Regions from separate parts of the Kitasatospora sp. NPDC092286 genome, predicted to be linked through region 2. Evidence: predicted binding sites of a transcription regulator. Region 2 holds the regulator's gene; the other holds the start of a gene.
What was found. Region 2 encodes HrcA, which represses chaperone genes, less so after heat shock. Its sites were predicted from a motif close to TTNGCACTCNGNNNNNCNGAGTGCNAA; they were not measured.
Positions count from the first base shown of each region.

Region 1: a site for HrcA is predicted at 6,199-6,225, ahead of groL (chaperonin GroEL). Genes of this name have one in related genera too.

Region 1 is NZ_JBIVRD010000006.1:69,242-87,591, reverse strand. It holds gene ACIQIB_RS08200 (HelD family protein) at 1-831, shown strand, start outside; gene ACIQIB_RS08195 (copper homeostasis protein CutC) at 908-1,594, opposite strand; gene ACIQIB_RS08190 (hypothetical protein) at 1,736-2,674, opposite strand; gene ACIQIB_RS08185 (PadR family transcriptional regulator) at 2,689-3,036, opposite strand; gene ACIQIB_RS08180 (hypothetical protein) at 3,196-3,864, shown strand; gene ACIQIB_RS08175 (hypothetical protein) at 3,960-4,328, opposite strand; gene groL (chaperonin GroEL) at 4,420-6,042, opposite strand; gene ACIQIB_RS08165 (cold-shock protein) at 6,416-6,619, opposite strand; gene ACIQIB_RS08160 (ubiquitin-like small modifier protein 1) at 7,196-7,474, opposite strand; gene thrC (threonine synthase) at 7,503-8,789, opposite strand; SAM riboswitch class I at 8,807-8,939, opposite strand; gene ACIQIB_RS08150 (glucosyl-3-phosphoglycerate synthase) at 9,104-10,144, shown strand; gene ACIQIB_RS08145 (trehalose-6-phosphate synthase) at 10,185-11,654, shown strand; gene otsB (trehalose-phosphatase) at 11,638-12,468, opposite strand; gene ACIQIB_RS08135 (DUF3263 domain-containing protein) at 12,559-12,786, opposite strand; gene ACIQIB_RS08130 (cupin domain-containing protein) at 12,899-13,243, shown strand; gene ACIQIB_RS08125 (extracellular solute-binding protein) at 13,304-14,575, opposite strand; gene ACIQIB_RS08120 (ROK family protein) at 14,893-15,840, shown strand; gene nagA (N-acetylglucosamine-6-phosphate deacetylase) at 15,837-17,033, shown strand; gene ACIQIB_RS08110 (carbohydrate-binding protein) at 17,102-18,085, opposite strand; gene ACIQIB_RS08105 (diguanylate cyclase domain-containing protein) at 18,247-18,350, opposite strand, start outside.
Region 2 is NZ_JBIVRD010000009.1:193,107-197,886, forward strand. It holds gene dnaJ (molecular chaperone DnaJ) at 99-1,241, opposite strand; gene hrcA (heat-inducible transcriptional repressor HrcA) at 1,315-2,349, opposite strand; gene htpX (zinc metalloprotease HtpX) at 2,611-3,531, shown strand; gene ACIQIB_RS12055 (hypothetical protein) at 3,554-4,138, shown strand; gene ACIQIB_RS12060 (DUF3097 domain-containing protein) at 4,182-4,780, shown strand, end outside.

The DNA.
Region 1 (18,350 bases), on a different contig from region 2:
TGCGCGGACGGCGTCCTCACCCCCGAGGAGCAGCGGACGGTGCTCCGGCCCAGGCCCGGCCGCTCGGTGAAGACCGCCCGCTGGACGGCCGCCGACGCCGTCCTGGTCGACGAGGCCACCGACCTGGTGCAGCGCACCCCCTCGCTGGGCCACGTGGTGCTGGACGAGGCGCAGGACCTCTCCCCGATGCAGTACCGCGCGGTCGGCCGCCGCTGCACCACCGGCTCGGCGACCGTCCTCGGCGACCTCGCCCAGGGCACCACCCCCTGGGCGACGGCCAGTTGGCCGGACGCCCTGCACCACCTGGGCAAACCCGCCGCCCACATCGAGGAGTTGACCAAGGGCTTCCGGGTGCCGGAGGAGGTCATCGCGTACGCCTCCCGGCTGCTGCCCGCGATCGCCCCGGGCCTGGCTCCGGCCAGTTCGGTCCGCGAGGCGCCCGGGTCGCTGACGATCCGTCAGGTCGAGCGGGGCGTGCTGGCGGAGGCGGTGATCGCGGCCTGTCACCGGGCGCTGGAGCACGAGGGCTCGACCGGCCTGATCGCCGCCGACGAGCGCGTCCCACTGCTCGCCGAGGCGCTGGCCGCCGCAGGTCTGCCGCACCTCTCCCCCGGCGCCGAGACCAGCGCGGAGGCCCGGCTGACCCTCGTCCCGGCCTCGCTGGCCAAGGGCCTGGAGTACGACTACGTGGTGCTCGACGAGCCGGCCGCCGTGATCGCCGGCGAGCCCGACCGGCGGACCGGCCTGCGGCGCCTGTACGTGGCGCTCACCCGCGCGGTCTCGGGGCTCACGGTGCTGCACGCCGAACCGCTGCCCGAACAGCTGCGCTGACGACAGCCGGACGACGGGTGACAACTGACAGATAACAGAGTCTGTTATCTGTCAGTTGTCACCCGTCACCCACCCCTCAGCCGTCGATCAGCGCCCGCCACTCGGCGACCCTGCCCGCGTCCACCGGCGACTGCCACCCGTCGACGCGCACCGCGCCACCGACGTGGAAGGCGTCGAAGCCGGCCGCCCGCAGGCTCAGCAGGTGCTCGGCCCGCAGCCCGCCGCCGATCAGGATCCGCTGGCCGTAACCGGGCTTCCCGGCCGCGGCCAGCTCCGCCAGCAGCACCTCTCGGCCCGCGTCCACGCCGCCGACCGCACCGGACGTCAGGAAGGTGTCCAGCCCGGGCAGCGCGCCGACGGCGGCGCGCACGGCGGCGCGGTCGGCGCTGTGGTCGATCGCCCGGTGGAACGTCCAGCGGCAGCCCGCCACGGCCTCGGCGACGGCCTCGGTGGCGGCCAGGTCGACGGCGCCGTCGGCGTCCAGGAAGCCGAGGACGAACTCGTCGGCGCCCTCGGCCCGGAGCGCGGCCGCGCGGGCGCGCAGCTCGTCCAGGTCGCCCGGCGCGAAGCCGTCCCGGATCCGCAGCATCACGCGCAGCGGGATGTCCACCGCCGCGCGGATCTTGGCGAAGTCCTCGACCGACGGGGTGAGCCCGTCGGCGGCCATGTCGGTGACCAGTTCGAGCCGGTCGGCGCCGCCCGACTCGGCGGCCTGGGCGTCCTGGGGCGTCAGCGCGATGACTTCGAGAATTGGTCTAGACATATCGGTAGACTGCCACATCCCGCGGCCCCCCGGCGAGCCCCCTGCGGCCGTTTGGCCGGGACCTGCCCTCCGGTCGCGGCCCGTCCTCCGGTCGTCACGCCGCCGGGCCGGGCCACCCGGCGGCGGCCCGGCCCGGTCCGATCAGATCGCGGTGCGCCATCCCTCCGTACCCGGGGGAACGCCGCCGCGCCGCCGCTTGACCAGAACCGCCGCCAGCATCAGCGCCACCGCCGCCGTACCGACCGGGAGCAGCCGCCAGATACCGCCGGTCTCCTCCCAGAGGCTGAACACGCTGAAGGCCGCACTCAGCGGCAGCATCGCGAGCCCCGCCGCGGCGGGCAGCAGCCAGCCGCGCACCACGGTGAGCACCAGGAACAGCGGAACGACCACCAGAACGGTCGACCACGGGGCGTTCATCAGGTAGCGGGTGTCGTAGTTCCCCTGGGCCGCGACCATGAGTCCGCCCAGGACCGCCGACGCCGCCATCAGCGCGCGCGGCCACCCCGTCGGGCGGCTCAGCAGGTCCCGTGGCGCGGCGATGACCAGCAGCCCGGAGAGCACGAACGGCACGACCGAGGTGCTCGTGTAGAGGGTCCACCACCAGCCCATGGCCTCCGGCGCGAACGCGTCCCTCATGCCGAGCAGCCCGGTGACCACCACCCCCACCGCGAAGATCCGCGCCACCGTCCAGCTCCCCACCATCGCGGCGAGGGCCAGCAGGAGCGCCACCACCGGCTGCGCGATCATGATCGCCCGGCCCAGGCTCGTCTCCCCGGCGAAGTTCCAGGCGACGGCGTCCACATCGCTGAACCACGGCGACAGACTCGCCCCCGCGACCGCGGCCGCGATCAGTGGCGCGGCCGCCCCGAGCAGCCGCCCGCCGAGGGAGCTGGAGGTCAGCCTGGTCCGCACCCGCAGGCCGTACGCGGCGAGGTCGAGCGCCTCCCTGGCCAGCGCCTGCCTGCCCGCCTCGGCCGTGGTGTCGGCGAAGACCGCGGCCAGTTCGTCGCCGCGCTCGCGGCGGTAGCGGGCCGGGTAGAGCTGGAGCGCGACCCGCAGGACGACCGTCTGTGTGGTCATGACGGTGGGTGTGGTCATGTGAAGGTCCCCCTGACCCTCGGTCGGACAACGGCGAGGCGCCGCTCGGCCTCGGTGGCGACGGCACGCAGCCGTTCGGCCTCACCGGCCAGGGCGGCGCGGCCGGCCCCGGTCAGCGCGTACGAGCGCCGGGCCCGGCCGTCCACCACCTCCTCGGCCGCGACCTCGATCAGCCCCTGCTGCAGCAACCGGTCGAGGGCGCCGTAGAGCGTGCCCGTCCGCATCGTGACCCGGCCGCCGGAGATCGCGGCGACCTCCTGGATGAGCGCGTAGCCGTGCCGTGGGGCATCGGCCAATGCCGTGAGCAGAAGCAGCGTGGGCTCCTGCATCGCACGTTCTGTCATAGGACTACATATATCGCTAACCTACATATAGGTCCAGTGGAACTCCCACCGGCCGACCCGCCCGACCCGCCCGACCCGGACGCCCAGACTGATCAGGACGACCCGACCGATCCCGACGCCCCGGCCACACCGTCCGCCCGGGCCAGCACAATGAACCCCATGCCGAACACGTCCGCCGCCGCCGGCCCGCCCGCCGCCGCCGATCTGCTCGCCGACTGGACCGCCCTGCTGCACCGCTGCGGCACCGGCACCGACCCCGAACCGTACGGACGCGAGCTGCTGCGCCGCTGGGCCGAGCCGCAGCGCCGCTACCACACCACCGATCACCTGCGGGCGGTGCTGAGCCACGTCGACACGCTCGCCGGACACGCCGACGCACCGGACACCGTCCGGCTGGCCGCCTGGTTCCACGACGCCGTCTACCGCCCCGACCGCTCCGAGAACGAGGAGCGCAGCGCGGCCCTCGCCGTCCGGGCGCTCACCGAGGCCGCTCTGCCGGCCGCCCGGGTGGCCGAGGTCGCGCGGCTGGTCCGGCTGACCACCACCCACCGCCCCGCCCCCGGCGACCGGGACGGCGAGGTGCTCTGTGACGCGGACCTCGCCGTCCTCGGCGGCACCCCCGAGGCGTACGCGGCGTACGCGGCCGCCGTACGCGCGGAGTACGCCTTCGTCCCCGAGCCGGACTTCCGGGCCGGGCGCGCGGCGGTCCTGCGCCGGCTCCTCGCGCTCCCCGCGCTCTACCGCACCCCAGCCGCCCGCGAACGCTTCGACGCCCCCGCCCGAGCCAACCTGGCCGCCGAACTCGGCCTCCTGGAGGGCTCCGAGTAGGACGCCACGGACCGCGAACGCCCCGGGCGGCACAAGGGCCGCCGTCGCGCCCCGGAGCGCGACGGCGGCCGAAAGCGGTCCCGGCCGGGCGCGGTCTACGACAGCCGGCCGACGGGCGACACCACCGCCCCCTCCTTGCCGCACACCCAGTGCGGCTCGGGCCCGAGCTCCGGCTCCACGCCGAGCGCGTGCGGGTCCCCGTCCGCCGCGCACGCGGTGCACAGCGGCCACCGCCCGTACTCCTCCAGCAGCGCGTCCTGGACGTCCTGGGCGACCAGCCCGAGCACGTACTCGGCGCCGTCCGGCCACTGCTCCAGCCACCAGCGCCGGTGTGTCACGGCGCTCTCCACCAGCGACACCACGGCGGCGTCCGCCACGTCCCGGGCGGAGAGGTCGGCGAGGATCAGCGCCCGCGCGTTGTGCAGGGCGGTCTCGATGTCAGCGGTGTCACCGGTGGAAGCCATCCGTCCATTCTCCCGCAGAACGCCGCACGGGCGGCTCCCCGGAGGGAACCGCCCATGCGAGCGAGGAACTGCCCGATCCGATCGAGTCGGATCAGAAGTCCATGTCACCGCCCGGCATGCCGCCGCCGGCGGCCGCGGCGGCCTTCTCCGGCTTGTCGGCGATGACGGCCTCGGTGGTGAGGAAGAGCGCCGCGATGGAGGCGGCGTTCTGCAGCGCGGAGCGGGTGACCTTGGCCGGGTCGATGATGCCCGCGGCGACCAGGTCGACGTACTCGTTGGTGGCGGCGTTCAGGCCGTGACCGGCGGGAAGGTTGCGCACCTTCTCCACCACGACGCCACCCTCCAGGCCGGCGTTGGTCGCGATCTGCTTGATCGGGGCCTCCAGCGCGACCTTGACGATGTTGGCACCGGTGGCCTCGTCGCCCTCGAGCTCCAGCTTGTCGAACGCGACCGAGGCCTGCAGCAGGGCGACGCCACCACCGGCGACGATGCCCTCCTCGACGGCGGCCTTGGCGTTGCGGACGGCGTCCTCGATGCGGTGCTTGCGCTCCTTGAGCTCCACCTCGGTGGCCGCGCCGGCCTTGATGACGGCCACGCCGCCGGCCAGCTTGGCGAGGCGCTCCTGGAGCTTCTCGCGGTCGTAGTCCGAGTCGCTGTTCTCGATCTCGGCGCGGATCTGGTTCACGCGGCCGGCGACCTGCTCGCTGTCACCGCCACCGTCGACGATGGTGGTCTCGTCCTTGGTGATGACCACCTTGCGGGCAGTGCCCAGCAGGTCGATGCCGGCGTTCTCGAGCTTGAGGCCGACCTCCTCGGAGATCACGGTGCCACCGGTGAGGATGGCGATGTCGCCGAGCATGGCCTTGCGGCGGTCGCCGAAGCCCGGGGCCTTGACGGCGACGGACTTGAAGGTGCCGCGGATCTTGTTCACGACCAGGGTCGACAGGGCCTCGCCCTCGACGTCCTCGGCGATGATGACCAGCGGCTTGCCGCTCTGCATGACCTTCTCCAGCAGCGGGAGCAGGTCCTTGACCGAGCCGATCTTGGAGTTGGCGATGAGGATGTACGGGTCCTCGAAGCTCGCCTCCATACGCTCCAGGTCGGTGGCGAAGTAGGCGGAGATGTAGCCCTTGTCGAAGCGCATGCCCTCGGTGAGCTCAAGCTCCAGACCGAAGGTGTTGCTCTCCTCGACGGTGATGACGCCTTCCTTGCCGACCTTGTCCATGGCCTCGGCGATGAGCTCGCCGATCTGGGTGTCGGCGGCCGAGATGGAGGCGGTGGAGGCGATCTGCTCCTTGGTCTCCACGTCCTTGGCCTGGGCCAGCAGCTGGTCCGAGACGGCGGCGACGGCCTTCTCGATACCGCGCTTCAGGGCCATCGGGTTGGCGCCGGCGGCGACGTTGCGCAGACCCTCGCGGACGAGCGCCTGGGCCAGCACGGTGGCGGTGGTGGTGCCGTCACCCGCGACGTCGTCGGTCTTCTTGGCGACCTCCTTGACGAGCTCCGCGCCGATCTTCTCGTACGGGTCCTCGAGCTCGATCTCCTTGGCGATGGAGACACCGTCGTTGGTGATCGTGGGGGCGCCCCACTTCTTCTCCAGAACGACGTTGCGACCCTTGGGGCCGAGCGTGACCTTCACTGCGTCGGCGAGCTGGTTCATGCCACGCTCAAGGCCGCGGCGAGCTTCCTCATCAAAGGCGATGATCTTGGCCATCTGAAGTGGTCCTCCGGGACACGGTCGACTGCTCGGACCAAGGGGTGCCCGCGACGGACGGCCCTGGTGTGCGGGGGTCCTTTCCCCTACCGCTCCCGGGGGCCTCACCGACCCGGTCCGCTGTCACTCTCACGCTGTGAGTGCTAACGCCAATGATTAGCACTCTGGCAGGGCGAGTGCAAGCCCAATCGGCAACCCGCGAGCCGCACCGGCCACCCGCGGGCGGACGTGCGGCGGGCCCCGGGCGCCACGTGCGGCGGCGCCCGCCGCCGCACGTGCCGACGGGCCCGTACGACGTGTGTCGTACGGGCCCGTCGCGAAGCAAGAGGCGCACCAGCCGATGGGCCGAGCCGAACTCCTGGGGTCGGAAAGGTCAGACCGCGGCGCGGACCATGTCCGCCTGCGGGCCCTTCTGCCCCTGAGAGATCTCGAACTCGACCCGCTGGCCCTCCTCAAGGGTGCGGTAGCCGTCCATCTGGATCGCGCTGTAGTGGACGAAGACGTCCGCACCACCGTCGACCGCGATGAAGCCGTAGCCCTTCTCCGCGTTGAACCACTTGACGGTGCCCTGAGCCATTCCGAACTCCCCTAGTGCTGTGCTGGCCCTTCACGCGCCCGCAGGTCGCGGGCCCGGGTCTGGTTTCGAGGCCGGCCCGGGGAACCCCCCCTGGACGCAGCCGTGCACGCCGCGGTCCCCCGCCGAGCCACCGGACGGCATCCGATGGGCGGGCGATCGCGTCGATCGCGGCTGAATGTATCCGGATCGACGCCCTCTGCAACAGGGTCAGCCGCAGGGAATTCCCCGGGCCCGCCAGGGGACACCTCAGGTGAAATCAGGAGGAAATCGGCATTTCACGCCGGACATAGCGGACGAATTACTCAAATCCCCTTGAGAATTCTGACATCTGCCTGACATGTTTCACGGCCGTGCGCGCGGCGCCGGTCTCAGCGGCCGGACGGTCACCGGCGATACGGGTTCAGCCGGATTCGGGCGCCGGTGAAAGGGGAAGGGGAGCCCTGTTCCCAGCCGAGCGACACTCTACTCCGACTGGACCCGGAAATATTCCCGCCGAAATGCGGCCGGCCGCCCCCGCGTACGGAATTCGGAATTCCGTACGCGGGAACGGCCGGCCGGGAAGAGCGGCGGACGGGCTCAGCAGCCGCCGGCCACCGCCGGGATGATCGACACGCTCGCGCCGTCCTTGATCTCGGTCGCCAGCCCCTCCGCGAACCGCACGTCGTCGTCGTTGACGTAGACGTTCACGAAGCGGCGCAGCTTGCCGGCGTCGTCCAGGACGCGGGCGGCGATGCCCGGGTGGTTCTTGTCGAGGTCGGCGATGACATCGCCCAGGGTGGCACCCTCGGCGGCGACCTCGGCGGAGCCGCCGGTGTAGGTGCGCAGGATGGTGGGAATGCGGACGTTGGCGCTCATGGCGGGGGCTCTCCTAGCGGGGTGGTGGTCAGGCGGAGGCGAGGCCGGCGTCGCGGAAGGACTCCAGCGTCGGGCGGATGACGGTGGTCATGCCGGAGTCGGAGACGGCGTCCAGGGTCTTCAGGCCGTCGCCGGTGTTGATCGCGACGGTCTCCTTGGCCGGGTCCAGCTGCCCGGTCTCGACGAGCTTCTTCAGCACGCCGACGGTCACCCCGCCCGCGGTCTCGGCGAAGATGCCCTCGGTGCGGGCCAGCAGCTTGATCGCGGCCACCACCTCGGCGTCGGTGACGTCCTCGACCGCGCCGCCGGTGCGGCGGGCGATGTCCAGCACGTACGGGCCGTCGGCCGGGTTGCCGATCGCCAGCGACTTGGCGATGGTGTCCGGCTTGACCGGGCGGATCACGTCCCGGCCGGCCTTGAACGCGGCCGACACCGGCGAGCAGCCGGCCGCCTGCGCCCCGAAGATCCGGTACGGCCGGTCCTCGACCAGACCGAGCCTGATCAGCTCCTGCAGCCCCTTGTCGATCTTGGTGAGCTGGGAGCCCGAGGCGATCGGGATGACGATCTGCTCCGGCAGCCGCCAGCCGAGCTGCTCGCAGATCTCGTACGCCAGCGTCTTGGAGCCCTCGCCGTAGTACGGGCGGAGGTTGACGTTCACGAAGCCCCAGCCCTCGCCGGCCGGGTCGCCGATCAGCTCCGAACAGAAGCGGTTGACGTCGTCGTAGTTGCCCTCGATGCCGACCAGCTCGCCGCCGTAGACCCCGGCCATCACGACCTTGCCCTGCTCCAGGTCGTGCGGGATGAACACGCAGGACTTGAATCCGGCCCGGGCCGCCGCCGCACCGACCGCGCCGGCCAGGTTGCCGGTGGACGAGCAGGACAGCGTGGTGAAGCCGAACGCGCGGGCCGCCTCGATGGCGCAGGCCACCACGCGGTCCTTGAACGAGTGGGTGGGGTTGCCCGAGTCGTCCTTGATGTGCAGCTGAGCGGTGAAGCCCAGCTCACGGCCCAGGTTGTCGGCCTTCACCAGCGGGGTCCAGCCCGGGTTCAGGTTGGGCTTCCCGGCGACATCGGCCGGAACGGGCAGCAGCGGGGCGTAGCGCCAGATCGACGCCGGGCCGGCCTCGATCCGCTTGCGCAGGTCCTCCGCGGCCTCGCCGCCGAAGTCGTACGCGATCTCCAGCGGCCCGAAGCACTCCAGGCAGGCGAAGCTCGGACCGAGCGGAAAGCGGGTGCCGCACTCCCGACAGGACAGCGCGGCGGCGGGGCCGAGGTCAACGGTGAGGGATGCGGGTGCGGCGGTGTCGATAGCCATGATGGCGGAGGCCTCTCTCCTCATCTTCCCCGTGACGCGGTCGCGCCACAGGCCGGAATTGGCACCTGTCCCGCCGGGCCTGTACGACAGCCGCGCGAGAAGGTTGCCGGGACGTCAACGGGCCGTTCCCTCAGTCCCTCTGGATGAGCTCTGTGAAGTTGTGGTCCTGCTCAGCGGTGACCCCGGCGTGCGAAGGTCCGATCGCTGTACGAAGACTGTATCCGAAGGCGTCAACCCCGAACGGGACCGTCCGCCACGCGAGATGCCCCGTCCCGTCCGAACCCGTCCCACCCGAACCCGCCGAGGAGAGACCCGTGCCCGCCGAACCGACCCCCGCGCTCCTTCCGCAGGCGGCGTCCTGGCTGCGCCGCCGCTCCTGGAGCGCGGCCGACCGCCCGGTCGGCACGCTGCTGGACGCCAAACGGGCGGCGGGCCGGGCGGGCACCGTCAGCGTGGTCCTGCCCGCGCTGGACGAGGAGGCCACCGTCGGCGACATCGTCCGCACCGTCCGCCGCGAGCTGATGGAGCGCCTCCCGCTGGTCGACGAACTCGTCGTGGTCGACTCCGGCTCCACCGACGCCACCGCCGCGGTCGCCGCCGGGGCCGGCGCCCGGGTGGTGCACCGTGACGACATCCTGCCCCGGCTGCCCGCCGCCCCCGGCAAGGGCGAGGTGCTCTGGCGCTCCCTGCTGGTCACCAGCGGCGAGATCGTCTGCTTCGTCGACGCCGACCTGCGCGAGTTCGACCCGGCCTTCGTCTCCGGCATCATCGGCCCGCTGCTCACCGAACCCGACATCCAGCTGGTCAAGGCCATGTACGACCGGCCGCTCGAAGTGCCGTCGAGCGGCCCGTCCGACGCGGGCGGCGCGGTCGTCCCCTCCGGCGGCGGCCGGGTCACCGAGCTGGTCGCCCGCCCGCTGCTCAACCTGCACTGGCCGGAGCTGGCCGGCTTCGTCCAGCCCCTCGGCGGCGAGTACGCGGCCCGCCGCTCGCTCCTCGAACGGCTGCCGTTCCCGACCGGCTACGGCGTCGAGCTCGGCCTGCTGGTCGACGCCCTGGAGACCGCCGGTCTGGACGCCCTGGCCCAGGTGGACGTGGGCGTGCGCCACCACCGCCACCAGGACGGCCAGGCGCTCGGCCGGATGGCCGCCACCATCTACCGCACGGCCCTGGAACGCCTCGACCGCACCCACCGCCTCAAGGCCTCCGCCGACCTGGTGCACCCGCTGCTCACCCAGTTCACCCGCGACCCGGAAACCCGTGCCTTCACCGCCCACACCCACCCGGTCACCGGCCTGGAACGGCCCCCGATGCACACCGTCCCCGAGTACGTGAGCCGCCACCTGCCGCACTGACCGGGGTTTGCCGACCCTGGCCCCCGGCAACGTACCAACCATGGGCGATCTCACGACCGAACGTTCGAGTCCGACCGGCACCGCCCCCGTACTGGTGGCCTCCAACCGGGGACCGGTGTCGTTCAGCACCGCGGACGACGACACGCTGACCCTCCGCCGGGGCGGCGGCGGCCTGGTCTCCGGGCTCTCCGCCATCGCCGACCCCAGCGCCGTCTGGGTCTGCGCCGCCCTCGGCGACGCCGACCGCCGGGCCGCCGCGGAGGCCCCGCACGGCCGCCTCGACCTGGCCGGCCACGACGTCGGCGGACAGGCCGTCCGGATGCTGGACATAGATCCGGAGACCTTCGCCCGGGCCTACAACGGGGTCGCCAACTCCACCCTCTGGTTCGTCCACCACCTGCTGTACGCCACCCCCACCGCCCCCGCCTTCGACGCCGGCTTCCGCACCGAGTGGCAGGCCTACCTGGCCTACAACGCCGCCTTCGCCGACGCCCTCGCCGCCGAGGCGGCCCCCGGCGCCGCGGTCCTGGTGCAGGACTACCACCTGTCCCTCGTCCCCGCCCTGCTCCGCGCGGCCCGACCCGACCTGCGGATCGGCCACTTCTCGCACACCCCGTGGGCCCCGCCCGAGTACTTCCGGCTGCTGCCCGACGATGTCGCGGCCGCCGTCCTCACCGGGATCCTCGGCGCCGACCGGGCCGGCTTCCTCACCCGCCGCTGGGCCCTGGCCTTCGCCGACTGCTGCGAGGCGCTGCTCGGCGCCACCGTCGACCGGACCGCCCTCACGGTCACCCACGACGGCCGCACCACGTTCCTCGGCGTCCACGGCCTCGGCGCCGACGCCGACTTCCTGCGCGACCGCGCCCACCGCCCGGACGTCGACGAGCGCCTCGCCGCCCTCCGTGAGGCCGTCGGCGGCCGGCGCACCGTCGTCCGGGTGGACCGCACCGAACTGAGCAAGAACATCGTCCGCGGCCTGCTCGCCTACCGGCACCTGCTGCGCACCCGCCCCGAGTGGCACGACCGGGTCGTGCACGTCGCCTTCGCCTACCCCTCGCGCACCGACCTCGCCGAGTACCGGGCCTACACCGCCGAGGTCCGGCGGCTGGCCCAGGAGATCAACGACGAGTTCGCCACCCCCACCTGGCAGCCGCTGATCCTGCACGTCGACGACGACTTCCCGCGTTCCCTGGCCGCCTACCGGCTGGCCGACGTGGCCCTCGTCAACCCGATCCGGGACGGCATGAACCTGGTCGCCAAGGAGGTCCCGGTGGTCTCCGACCACGGCTGCGCCCTGGTCCTCTCCCGCGAGGCCGGCGCGTACGCCGAACTCGCCGACGACGCGATCACCGTCAACCCGTACGACATCATCGCCACCGCCGACGCCCTGCACGCCGGGCTCACCATGCCCGCCGACGAACGCGCCGACCGCACCAAGCGCCTCGCCGCCGCCGCGACCGCCCTGCCGCCCCAGCAGTGGTTCCTCGACCAGCTCAACGCGCTCGGCTGAGCTCCTCCCCCAGCGCCGCCAGCAGCTCCACCACGCCGGCCGGGCCCGGGACCACCAGGTCGGCCCGGTCGGCGAGCTCGCGGACGGTCGTCCCGCTGCACACCAGCAGCCCGGCCAGCCCCTCCCCGCGCAGCTTCTCCACCGCCGCGTAGGCCGCCACATCGCCCAGATCGTCCCCGGCGTACAGCACCGACCGGGCGGCCCGCTCCCGCAGGAAGCCGGTCAGCGCGGCGCCCTTGTCCACCCCCGGTGGCCGCAGCTCCAGCACCAGCCGGCCCGGCTCCACCACCAGCCCGTACTCGGCGGCCAGGGCCGCCACCGGTGCCCGCAGCAGTTCGAACGCCTCCTCCGGTGCCCCGGTGCGCCGGGTGTGCACCGCCAGCGAGCGGCCCTTGTCCTCCACCCAGGTCCCGGCCGGCGCCCCGGCCCCCGCCAGCACGTCCGGCAGCGCCGTCCGCACCCCCGCCACCCCCGGGTGCACCGGCGGCGCCGTGACCTCTCCGGCCTCCCAGCGCTCGGCGCCGTAGTGCCCCAGCACCACCAGCCCGTCGACCGCCGCCAACCCGCCGTACTCGACCGCCAGCGCGGCCGGCCGGCCCGTCACCACCACGATCGAGCCGACGTGCGGGGCCAGCCCCCGCAGCGCCCCCGCCACGCCCGGATGCGCGCGCGCCAGGCTCGGATCGGCCACGATCGGTGCCAGCGTCCCGTCGAAGTCGAGGGCGACCACCGCGTCCCCGGGCGAGGCGAGCACCGCCTCCAGCCCCGTGCGCCCGGCGTCCGTGTCCGGCTGCGGAATCTCCTTGAAGACCATGCCCGGACCCTACCCACGCGGCCGCGCCGTCACCCGGCCGGCGGTCGGCTACCGACCGCCACCGACCGCTACCGACCCACTGCCGACCCGCTACCGGGCCGCCCGCCGGGCCGCCCGTACCCGCCGCAACCGGTTCACCAGCACCGGCGCGTGGGCCAGGGCCTCCGGCCGATCCAGCAGCCCGTTCAACAGCTGGTAGTACCGCGTGCTGGAGAGCCCCAGCTCCTCCCGGATCGCCCGTTCCTTGGCCCCGGCCGTGCGCCACTGCCGTCCCTCCAGCTCCAGCACCGCCCGGTCCCGCCCGGTCAGCTCACCCATGCCCCGTCACCGCCTCCGACGCCCCGGTCCGCTACGACCTGTCATTCTCCCCCGCCGGTCCGACACACTCTGCGCCCCCGCGCTCCCCGCCCGCGCCGCTACCGTCGCTGGCATGACCACCAGCTTCGCCCTGCACATCCCCACCGCCGAGCTCGAACCCGACCCGCTGGACCCGGCCCAGATCGTCTCCGGCACCCCCGAGGTCTCCGGCAAGGTCCTCTCGGAGTCCCCCGACGGCCGCCAGCTCCGCGGCATCTGGCAGATCACCCCCGGGGTGGTCACCGACGTCGAGGCCGACGAGCTGTTCGTGGTGCTCGGCGGCCGGGCCACCATCGAGATCGACGGCGGCCCGACCCTGGAGGTCGGCCCGGGCGACTGCGCCGTGCTCCGGGCCGGCGACCGCACCACCTGGACGGTCCACGAGACCCTCCGCAAGGCCTACGCCATCACGCTCTGACGGAGCGCTCCGACCACCCGCCACGCCCGTGGCCGCCGAGGGGCCCGCGCGCCGGTCCGGCTACTTCCGGACCCGCGCGGCCTCCTTCAGCGCGGCCCCCTGCAGCCCCTCGAGCACCTTCTTGGCGTCGCCGGTGACGGCCTCCCCGATCCCCGCCTTGATCCGGTTGCTGACGTCGGTCCACGCCGGATCCCCGAACGGGTAGAAGCTGGCGTTCGTCAGACCCGTCGCGAACTGCTTCAGGTCGTCGTGCTTGCCGTCCGTCGTCATCTGGGTGAAGGCGTCCTGGGTCACCGGCAGCAGGTTGTAGGTCTCGTCGAACTTCAGCTGGTTCTCCTTGGTGTACACGAAGGAGAGGAACTTCTTGATCTCGTTCTTGTGCCCGTTGGCCTTGAACGCCATCATCCAGTCGGCGACCCCGAGGCTGCCGGTCTTGGCCACCCCGTCCCGCTTCGGTATCGGCGCCGTACCGAAGTCGATCTTCCCGGCGGCGGCCATCCGCAGCAGGGTGGGGTGCCCGTTCAGCATGCCGACCTTGCCCGCCGCGAAGTCCGTGAACACCGGCGTGCGGTTCATCTTGCCCGGCTCGGCGTAGGTGAGCTTGGTGTCGACCAGGTTGGTGCGCAGCCAGCTGAAGGTCGCCTGGTTCTGCTGGCTGTCGATGGTGTAGTTGCCGACGTCGTCGGAGAGGCTGCCGCCCCCGCTGAGCGTCCACAGCATCGACTCGGCCGGGGCCTCCTCCGGGCCGAGCGGCAGGCCGTACGGGGTGACCCCCGGCACCTTGGCCTTGATCTTCTCGGCGTCCTGCTTGAGCTCGCTCCAGGTGGCCGGCGGCTGGCTGATCCCGGCCTTCTGGAAGACCGCCTTGTTGTAGAACAGCACCCGCGAGGAGGAGACGAACGGGATGCCGTACTGCGTGCCGAGCATCTGCCCGGCGTGCGTGAAGGAATCCATCATGTTGGCCTGGGTCTCCAGGGACAGCACGTCCGTGGCCGGGTAGAGCCGGTCCGCGGCGGCCTGGTCGGCGAACCCGCCGGTCTGCAGCAGGTCGGGCGACGTGCCGGCGGCGATCAGGTCGTCGACCCGCTTGCCGATGTCGGTCCAGCCGACCACCTCGACATCGACCTTGATCCCGGGGTTGGCGGCCTCGAAGCGGTGGGCGATGTCGTCCCAGTACGGCTTGGAGCTGGTCTCCGCGCTCTCGCCGTAGTCGGCCGCGACCAGCTTGAGGGTGACCGTGCTGTCGCCCTGCCCACCGCAGCCGGTGAGCAGCAGCGCTCCGGCCAGCGCGGTGCCGAGCAGACGGGTGGGGACCTGGGCGCGCCTGTTCAACGCGGGTACCGCCTTCGAGGGGGGAGTCCGATGGACGTCGGAGTTGTCTGAAAAGCGGCCGGACGGGGGAATCCGGCAGGGGGAGGCGTAACACTGTCAAACCCACCGCACGGTGGTCCACACCTCTGGCCGGTACGTGCCGGGTAGTTATCGAAGTGCGGAGGTCATTGCACGATGCGCAATGGCGGCGAGCCGCAGCAGGACGCGCAAAGTGCCGCACACCACATGGTTCTGCGACAAAGCTCACCTACTTTGGACCAGACCAATCCGACAACTGGACTAGACCTCTCCGACCCGACCAAGGGAAACTGTCCTCCGTGAAGCACGTCATCGCACTCGATGTAGGCGGCACCGGCATGAAGGCCGCGCTGCTCGCCCAGGACGGCTCCGTGCTGTTCGAAGCACGCCGACCGACCGGGCGGGAGCACGGCACGAACGCCGTCGTCGCCGCCATCCTCGACTTCGCCGCCGATCTGGCGGACGAGGGCCGAAGCCGTTTCGGCGTCGCCCCGCTGGCGGCGGGCGTCGCCGTCCCGGGGACGATCGACGAGAGGAACGGTATCGCGGTCTTCTCCGCCAACCTCGGCTGGCGGGACCTCCCCCTGCGCAAGCTGCTGGGCGAGCGCCTGGCCGGCCCGGGCGGCCCGCCCATGCCGGTCGCGCTCGGCCACGACGTGCGCTCGGGCGGTCTCGCCGAGGGCCGGCTCGGCGCCGGCCGGGGCGTCGAGCGCTTCCTGTTCATCGCGCTGGGCACCGGCATCGCCGGCGCCATCGGCATCGGTGGCCGGATCGAGGCCGGAGCCCACGGCTACGGCGGCGAGATCGGCCATGTGGTGGTCCGGCCGGGCGGCCCGCAGTGCGGCTGCGGCGCCCGGGGCTGCCTGGAGACGCTCGCCTCCGCCTCCGCCGTCTCCCGGGCCTGGGCCGCGGCCTGCGGTGACCCCGACGCCGACGCGGCATCCTGCGCCGTCGCGGTGGACGCCGGGGACGACCGTGCCGTCGCGGTCTGGCAGCACGCGGTGGACGCCCTCGCCGACGGCATCGTGCTCGCCCAGAGCCTGCTCGACCCGTCCACGGTGATCGTCGGCGGCGGGCTGGCCGAGGCCGGTGACACCCTCTTCACTCCCCTGCGCGCGGCGGTCAACGAGCGGCTGACCTTCCAGATGCCCCCCGAGGTCGTACCGGCCATGCTCAAAGACACCGCCGCATCCCTGGGCGCGGGCCTGCTCGCCTGGGACCTGCTCTCCATGGAGGTGACCGCGTGACCACGCGGATTCAATCAGCGGCTCTGCCGCGGCGTACCGCACTGGCCGGCGCCCGACTCGTCCTGCCCGGCGGTGTCGTCGAGGGCGACCGGCTCTCGATCGACGGCCCGCTGATCGCCGGCTTCGGCGGCGCGGCCGAGCCCGGCGACCTCAACCTGACCGGGTACACCGTCGTCCCCGGCTTCGTCGACCTGCACGTCCACGGCGGCGGCGGCGCCTCGTACACCTCCGGCATCGCCGAGGAGGCCCTCAAGGTCGCCCGTACCCACCTGGAACACGGCACCACGACCACCATGGCGTCCACCGTCACCGGTGAGATCGACGAGGTCGCCCGCCAGGCCTCCGTGCTCTCCGAGCTGGTCGAGGACGGCGTCCTGGCCGGCATCCACTTCGAGGGCCCGTTCATCTCGCACAACCGCTGCGGCGCCCACCGCCCCGACCTGCTGCGCGACCCCGACCCGGCGCTGGTCCGCAAGCTGGTCGACGCCGCCCGCGGCCACGCCAGGATGGTCACCCTGGCGCCGGAGCTGGCCGGCGGCCTGGAGTCCGTGCGGATGCTCGCCGACCTCGGTGTGATCGCCGCCGTCGGCCACACCGACTCCGACTACGCCAAGACCCTGGAGGCGATCGAGGCCGGCGCCACCGTCGCCACCCACCTCTTCAACGCCATGCCCGGCATCGCCCACCGCGCGCCCGGCCCGATCGTGGCGCTGCTGGAGGACGAGCGGGTCACCGTCGAGCTGATCAACGACGGCATCCACCTGCACCCCTCGGTGCTCGACCTCGCCTACGGCACCGCCGGCGCCTCCCGGGTCGCGCTGATCACCGACGCGATGGGCGCGGCCGGCATGGGCGACGGCCTCTACCCGCTCGGCCCGCTCCAGGTCGAGGTGAAGGAGGGCGTGGCCCGTCTGGTCGAGGGCGGCGCGATCGCCGGCTCCACACTCACCCTGGACGTGGCGTTCAAGCGGTCCGTCACCGTCAACAACCTGACGCTGAACCAGGCCGCCGAGTCGCTCTCCGCCGCGCCGGCCCGCCTGCTCGGCCTCGCCGACTCGATCGGCTCGCTGGAGACCGGCAAGAACGCCGACCTGGTGGTCGTCGACTCCGAGAGCTACGACCTGGTCGCCGTGATGCGCCGCGGCGAGTGGATCACCGGCGCCGAGAAGTTCGCCCCGGTCACGTCCGTCTGACCGACGGCCACGGCCGCCCGCCCCCTCCGCACAGAGGGGACGGGCGGCCGTGGTGTGTCCGGGGCCGGTCAGCCGGCGCTGGGTTCGAGCGTCACCTGGTCGATCAGGACGGTGCCGCCCACCGGGGCCGAGACGGTCACGGTGTTCGGTCCGGCCTGGAGCGGCGGAGTTATGTAGGTGGTGTACCAGGAGGACGCCGCGTCCTTGCCCGGCGAGTAGTTCCGGAACGCCAGACCGCTCGGCCAGTCCTTGCCGTTGACGGCGACCGTCGCCTTCACATCGGCCCCGGGGTTGTTGAAGTGCACGGTCAGCTTGTACGTCCCGGCCGCGGCGACCTCGCCGGTCCAGGTCACCGAGGACCCGGCCTGGAGCGTCAGATAGCTGCCGTCCGCCGACTTGGCGCCCTTGACGGTGTTCCCGGACGGCGCGTTCTGGCCCTGCAGCTGGCTCGCGTCCACGGTGCCGGGGCCGTTGGCCGGGGCGGCACTGGCCGAGGGCGAGGGGGCGGTACTGCCCGCCGTGGTGGTCGGGGTGACGGGCGCGCTGGCCGAGGGCGTCGGCTTGTCGTCCTTGTCGCCTTCCGGGTCACCGGTGGAGAGCGCTATCCCGGCCCCGATCGCGATCGCCGCGACCACCGCCACGGCACCGATCACCGCACCCTTGCTCCGGCCGCTGCTCGGCCGCTCCTCCCCCGGCTGCGGGCGGGAGTGCTCGGCGTAGCGGGTCTGCTGGGTCGGCACACCGCCGTACTCGGGCTGCTGCTGCGGGTACGGCTGGGCGGGCTGCCCCTGCGGGTACCCCTGCTGTTGCTGCGGCGGGTAGGGCTGCTGCGGCGGGTACGGCTGCTGACCGTACGGGGCCTGCTGCCCGTACTGGGCACGGCCCACCTCCATCGGGCGGCTGTACGACGTGCGCGGCACGCCCTGCTGCGGCTCGGCCGACTGCGCGGCGCTGCCGTCGGCCGGGCGGTAGAGATAGCCGAAGGGATCGTCGTCCTGCGGTGCACCGCCCTCCGGGCTCTCGGGCACTCCGTTGCTGCCGGCGGTCGTCACGGTGGTCAACTCCCCATCGCGGTCGCGCCGCCCGGCTGCCGTGCCGCCGGCGCAAGTCATGGTCGCTCGTACCCGGGAACCCTACCTGCCGTCTCCCACAGCGGGGAAAGAGCCCTTGACAACCGGCGGGTAGCTCGCGCCCGGCTGGGCCGCGCCGCTGCTCAGCCCGCCCGTCGGTGCGAGCGCTCTCCCCGGGCCCCGCGCACCGAGCCGCCCCTGGCCCGCTTCTCGTCGTACATCCGCTCGTCCGCGGTGTGCAGCACCT
Region 2 (4,780 bases):
GGGGGGCGGCGGGGGGGGCGGGGGGGGGGGGGGCCGCGGCGCGGCGCGCCCCCCCCCCCCCCCGCCCCTCGTGGTGCTTGCACACTCCTGCGGGCGCCTCAGCGCCCGTTGAACGCGTCCTTCAGCCGGGAGAACAGCCCCTGCTGGCCGGGCGCGAACTGGCCGGACGGCCGCTCCTCGCCGCGCAGCACGGCGAGGCGGCGGAGCAGGTCCTCCTGCTCGGCGTCGAGCTTGGTGGGCGTCTGCACCTCGACATGCACTATCAGGTCGCCCCGGCCGCCACCGCGCAGGTGGGTGATGCCCCGGCCGTGCAGCGGGATCGACTGGCCGGACTGGGTGCCGGGCCGGATGTCGAGCTCCTCCAGGCCGTCCAGCGTCTGCAGCGGCACCTGGGTGCCGAGCGCGGCGGCCGTCATCGGGATGGTGACCGTGCAGTGCAGGTCGTCCCCGCGGCGCTGGAACACCGTGTGGGTGGTCTCGGCGATCTCGACGTACAGGTCGCCGGCGGGGCCGCCACCGGGGCCGACCTCGCCCTCGCCGGCCAGCTGGATGCGGGTGCCGTTGTCGACACCGGCCGGGATCTTGACCGTCAGGGTGCGCCGGGCGCGGACCCGGCCGTCGCCCGCGCACTCCGGGCACGGGGTCGGCACGACGGTGCCGAAGCCCTGGCACTGCGGGCAGGGGCGGGAGGTCATGACCTGGCCCAGGAAGGACCGGGTGACCTGGGAGACCTCGCCCTTGCCGCGGCACATGTCACAGGTCTGCGCGGAGGTGCCGGGCGCGGCGCCCTCCCCGCTGCAGGTGGTGCAGGTGACGGCCGTGTCGACCTGGAGTTCCTTGGTGGTGCCGAAGGCGGCCTCCTCCAGGGTGATCTCCAGCCGGATCATGGCGTCCTGGCCGCGCCTGGTCCGCGAGCGCGGGCCGCGCTGGCCGGCCGCGGCGCCGAAGAAGGCGTCCATGATGTCGGAGAAGCCGAAACCGGCCGCGCCCGCGCCGAAGCCGCCCGCGCCTCCGCCGCCGTTGGGCGAGAGAGGGTCCCCGCCGAGGTCGTAGACCTGACGCTTCTGCGGGTCGGAGAGCACCTCGTAGGCGGCGTTGATCTCCTTGAACCGCTCCTGCGTCTTCGGGTCCGGGTTGACGTCCGGGTGCAGTTCGCGCGCCAGGCGCCGGAACGCCTTCTTGATCTCGTCCTGCCCCGCATCCCGTCGGACGCCGAGTACCGCGTAGTAGTCCGTGGCCACCAAATGCTCCGCTTGTTCCGCCTGTAGTAGTGCTTGCGACTGGGTACCACCATCGGTCTGATGGTGGCTGTTCCTACGACTCGGCCAGGATCTGGCCCACGTACCGTGCCACCGCCCGCACCGCCCCCATTGTGCCCGGATAGTCCATCCGGGTCGGACCGATCACACCCAGTTTGGCCACGCTCTCGTCGCCCGAACCGTAACCGACGGAGACGACCGAGGTGGAATTGAGCCCCTCGTAGGCGTTCTCCCGGCCGATCCGGACCGTCATCCCCGCGTCGCCGGTCTCACCCAGGAGGCGGAGCAGGACGACCTGCTCCTCCAGCGCTTCCAGCACCGGCTGGATGGTGAGCGGGAAGTCGTGGCCGAAACGGGTCAGGTTGGCCGTGCCGGCCAGCATGATCCGTTCCTCGTTCTGTTCGGCGAGCGCCTCGAAGAGCGTCGCCAGGACGGTGACGACGGCCGGCCGGTCGGCCGCCTCGAAACCGGCCGGCAACTCCTCCAGCAGCCCCGGCACCTCGGGCAGCCGCTGCCCGACCGCGTGCGCGTTGATCCGCGCCCGCAGATCCGCGAGGAGGGTCTCGCCGACCGGGCCCGGGCAGTCCATCATCCGCTGCTCGACCCGGCCGGTGTTGGTGATCAGGACCAGCATCACCTTGACCGGGGCCAGCGCGACCAGCTCGATGTGCCGGACGGTCGACCGGGAGAGCGAGGGGTACTGGACCACCGCGACCTGCCGGGTGAGCTGGGCGAGCAGCCGGACCGTCCGGGCGACCACGTCGTCCAGGTCGACCGCGCCGTCCAGGAAGTGCCGGATCGCCCGCCGCTCGGGCGCGCTCATCGGCTTGACCTCGGCGAGCCGGTCGACGAAGAGCCGGTAGCCCTTGTCGGTGGGGATCCGCCCGGCGCTGGTGTGCGGCTGGTGGATGTAGCCGTCCTCCTCCAGCGCGGCCATGTCGTTGCGGACGGTGGCCGGGGACACGCCGAGGCTGTGCCGCTCCACCAGGGCCTTGGAGCCGACCGGCTCCTCGGTTCCCACGTAGTCCTGGACGATGGCGCGAAGCACCGCGAGCTTGCGGTCGTCCAGCTGACGGACCTCACCGGCCATGGGGCACGCACCTCCGTCTTCGCACGTTGTCCGTAGTGACATGTGTCCGTTCTGGCATGTTGCGGGCCGTTCTGGGAGGCCCCGGCTTTGGCACTCTGAACAGCCGAGTGCCAGAACCGTACCTGCCAGTGTAAGGCCCGGGTCCGACGGCAGGAACGGCCCGGCCCGAGTGATCCTGCGCGCAATATCCGGCGCGCGGGTGATGCCGAGGGCCCGTCCGGGTGGCAGCATCGAAAGCGAACGGCTAACGGAGGAGCAGCGATGTCGAGCTCGGGCCAGCACACGCGCTTCGCACCCGACCGCGGCCTGACCGGCCGCATGGTCGCGACGATGTTCGTGATCGGGCTGCTGTACGTCGGATTCACCGGCCTGCTGATCGTGCTGCTGCGCGGGGCCTGGCCACTGATCGTGCTGATCTCGGGCGGTCTCTTCGTGGCCCAGTTCTGGTTCAGCGACAAGATCACCGAACGGGCGATGGGCGCCCACCGGGTGAGCCCGGAACAGTATCCGCAGCTGCACGGCACCATCGACCGGCTCTGCGCGCTGGCCGACATGCCCAAGCCGCGGGTGGCGGTCGCCGACAACGACATGCCGAACGCGTTCGCCACCGGCCGCAACCCGCAGAACGCCGTGGTCTGCGTGACCACCGGGCTGCTGCGGCGGCTGGAGCCGGAGGAGCTGGAGGGCGTGCTGGCGCACGAGCTCTCGCACGTGGCGCACCGGGACGTGGCGGTGATGACCATCGCCGGGTTCCTCGGGGTGCTGGCCGGGGCGATGACCCGGATCGCGATGTACGGCGGGTTCATGGGCGGGGGCCGCAACAACAACGACTCCAACGCCGCCATCGCCGCGCTGATCATCCCGCTGGTGTCGATCGTGGTGTACGCGATCAGCTTCCTGCTCACCCGGCTGCTCTCCCGCTACCGGGAGCTGGCCGCCGACCGCGCCGCCGCCCAGCTCACCGGCCGGCCCAGCGCGCTCGCGTCGGCGCTGACCAAGGTGACCGGCCAGATCGCCGCGATCCCGTCCAAGGACCTGCGCCAGGCACAGCCGTACAACGCCTTCTACTTCGCCCCGGCGCTGAGCGCCCGGGAGACCGCCTCGCAGCTGTTCTCCACCCACCCGTCGCTGGAGCAGCGACTGGAGCAGCTGGCGAAGATCTCGGCCCAGCTGGGCCGCTGAACCACCTCGGGAAAGGACCGCCGTGGGATTCCTGGACGCCCTGTTCGGGCGCACCAAGCCCGTCAAGCCCGACCTCGACCAGCTGTTCGGGGTCCCCTCGGCGGCACTGACCCTGGAGGCGGCGACCGGCTTCCGGCCGACCGGTCTCGGCTCGGTCTGCTTCGCGGCCGTCGAGGGCGGGGCGTTCGGCGAGGTCGAACGGCAGGTGCGGGCGCTGCTGGACGCCGACACCGAGCGCGGCGGCGTCCCGGTGGAGGCCTCCAAGGACGGGTACGGCTACTCCTGGCTGCTCGCCCGGCACACCCCGGAGGAGCTGCCGGAGCTGGTCAACGACCTGCACGCGGTCAACAGCGAGCTGGAGGCGAACGGCTTCGGACCGCAGCTGCTCTGCTCGCTGGTGGCCTTCCGCGACGAGCGGGGGCAGTCGCTGGCGCTGGTCTACCTGTACAAGCGCGGCACCTTCTACCCGTTCGCGCCGATGCCGGGCGGCGGGGAGAAGCGGAACAGCCCCCTGGAACTGCAGGTCAACGCCATGCTCGGGAACGACCTGCGGCTGGAGAAGGACCTCACCCGCTGGTTCCCGGTCTGGGGCGCGCCGGGGCTCTGACCTCCCGCCGGCCCTCCGCCGGATTTCCCTATAGTCACCTTCCATGCGCAGCCACCAGTACGGACCCGACCTGACCCCGCCGTGGAAGCGGCAGCAGCCCGCCCCGGAGGTGTCCGCCGAGCGGGACCTGGTGGTGGAGGAGGCGGCGACCGGCTTCTGCGGAGCGGTGGTGCGGTGCGAGAAGACCGCGGAGGGCTTCACCGTCACCCTGGAGGACCGCTTCGGCAAGCACCGGGTCTTCCCGCTGGTGCCGCGCGGCTTCCTGCTGGAGGGCCGGCCGGTCACCCTGGTCCGCCCCCCGGCGGCCGCGCCCGCGCCGTCCCGGGCCCCCGGCCGCACCGCCTCCGGCTCGATCGCCGTCCCCGGCGCCCGGGCCCGGGTGGCCCGCGAGTCGCGCATCTACGTCGAGGGCCGGCACGACGCCGAGCTGGTCGAGCGGGTCTGGGGCGACGACCTGCGGATCGAGGGCGTGGTCGTCGAGTACCTGGAGGGCGTCGACGACCTGCCCGCCATCGTCGCCGACTTCGCCCCCGGCCCCGGCCGCCGCCTCGGCGTCCTGGTGGACCACCTGCTCCCCGGCACCAAGGAGCACCGCATCGCCGCCCGGGTCACCGGCGACGCCGTCCTGGTCGTCGGCCACCC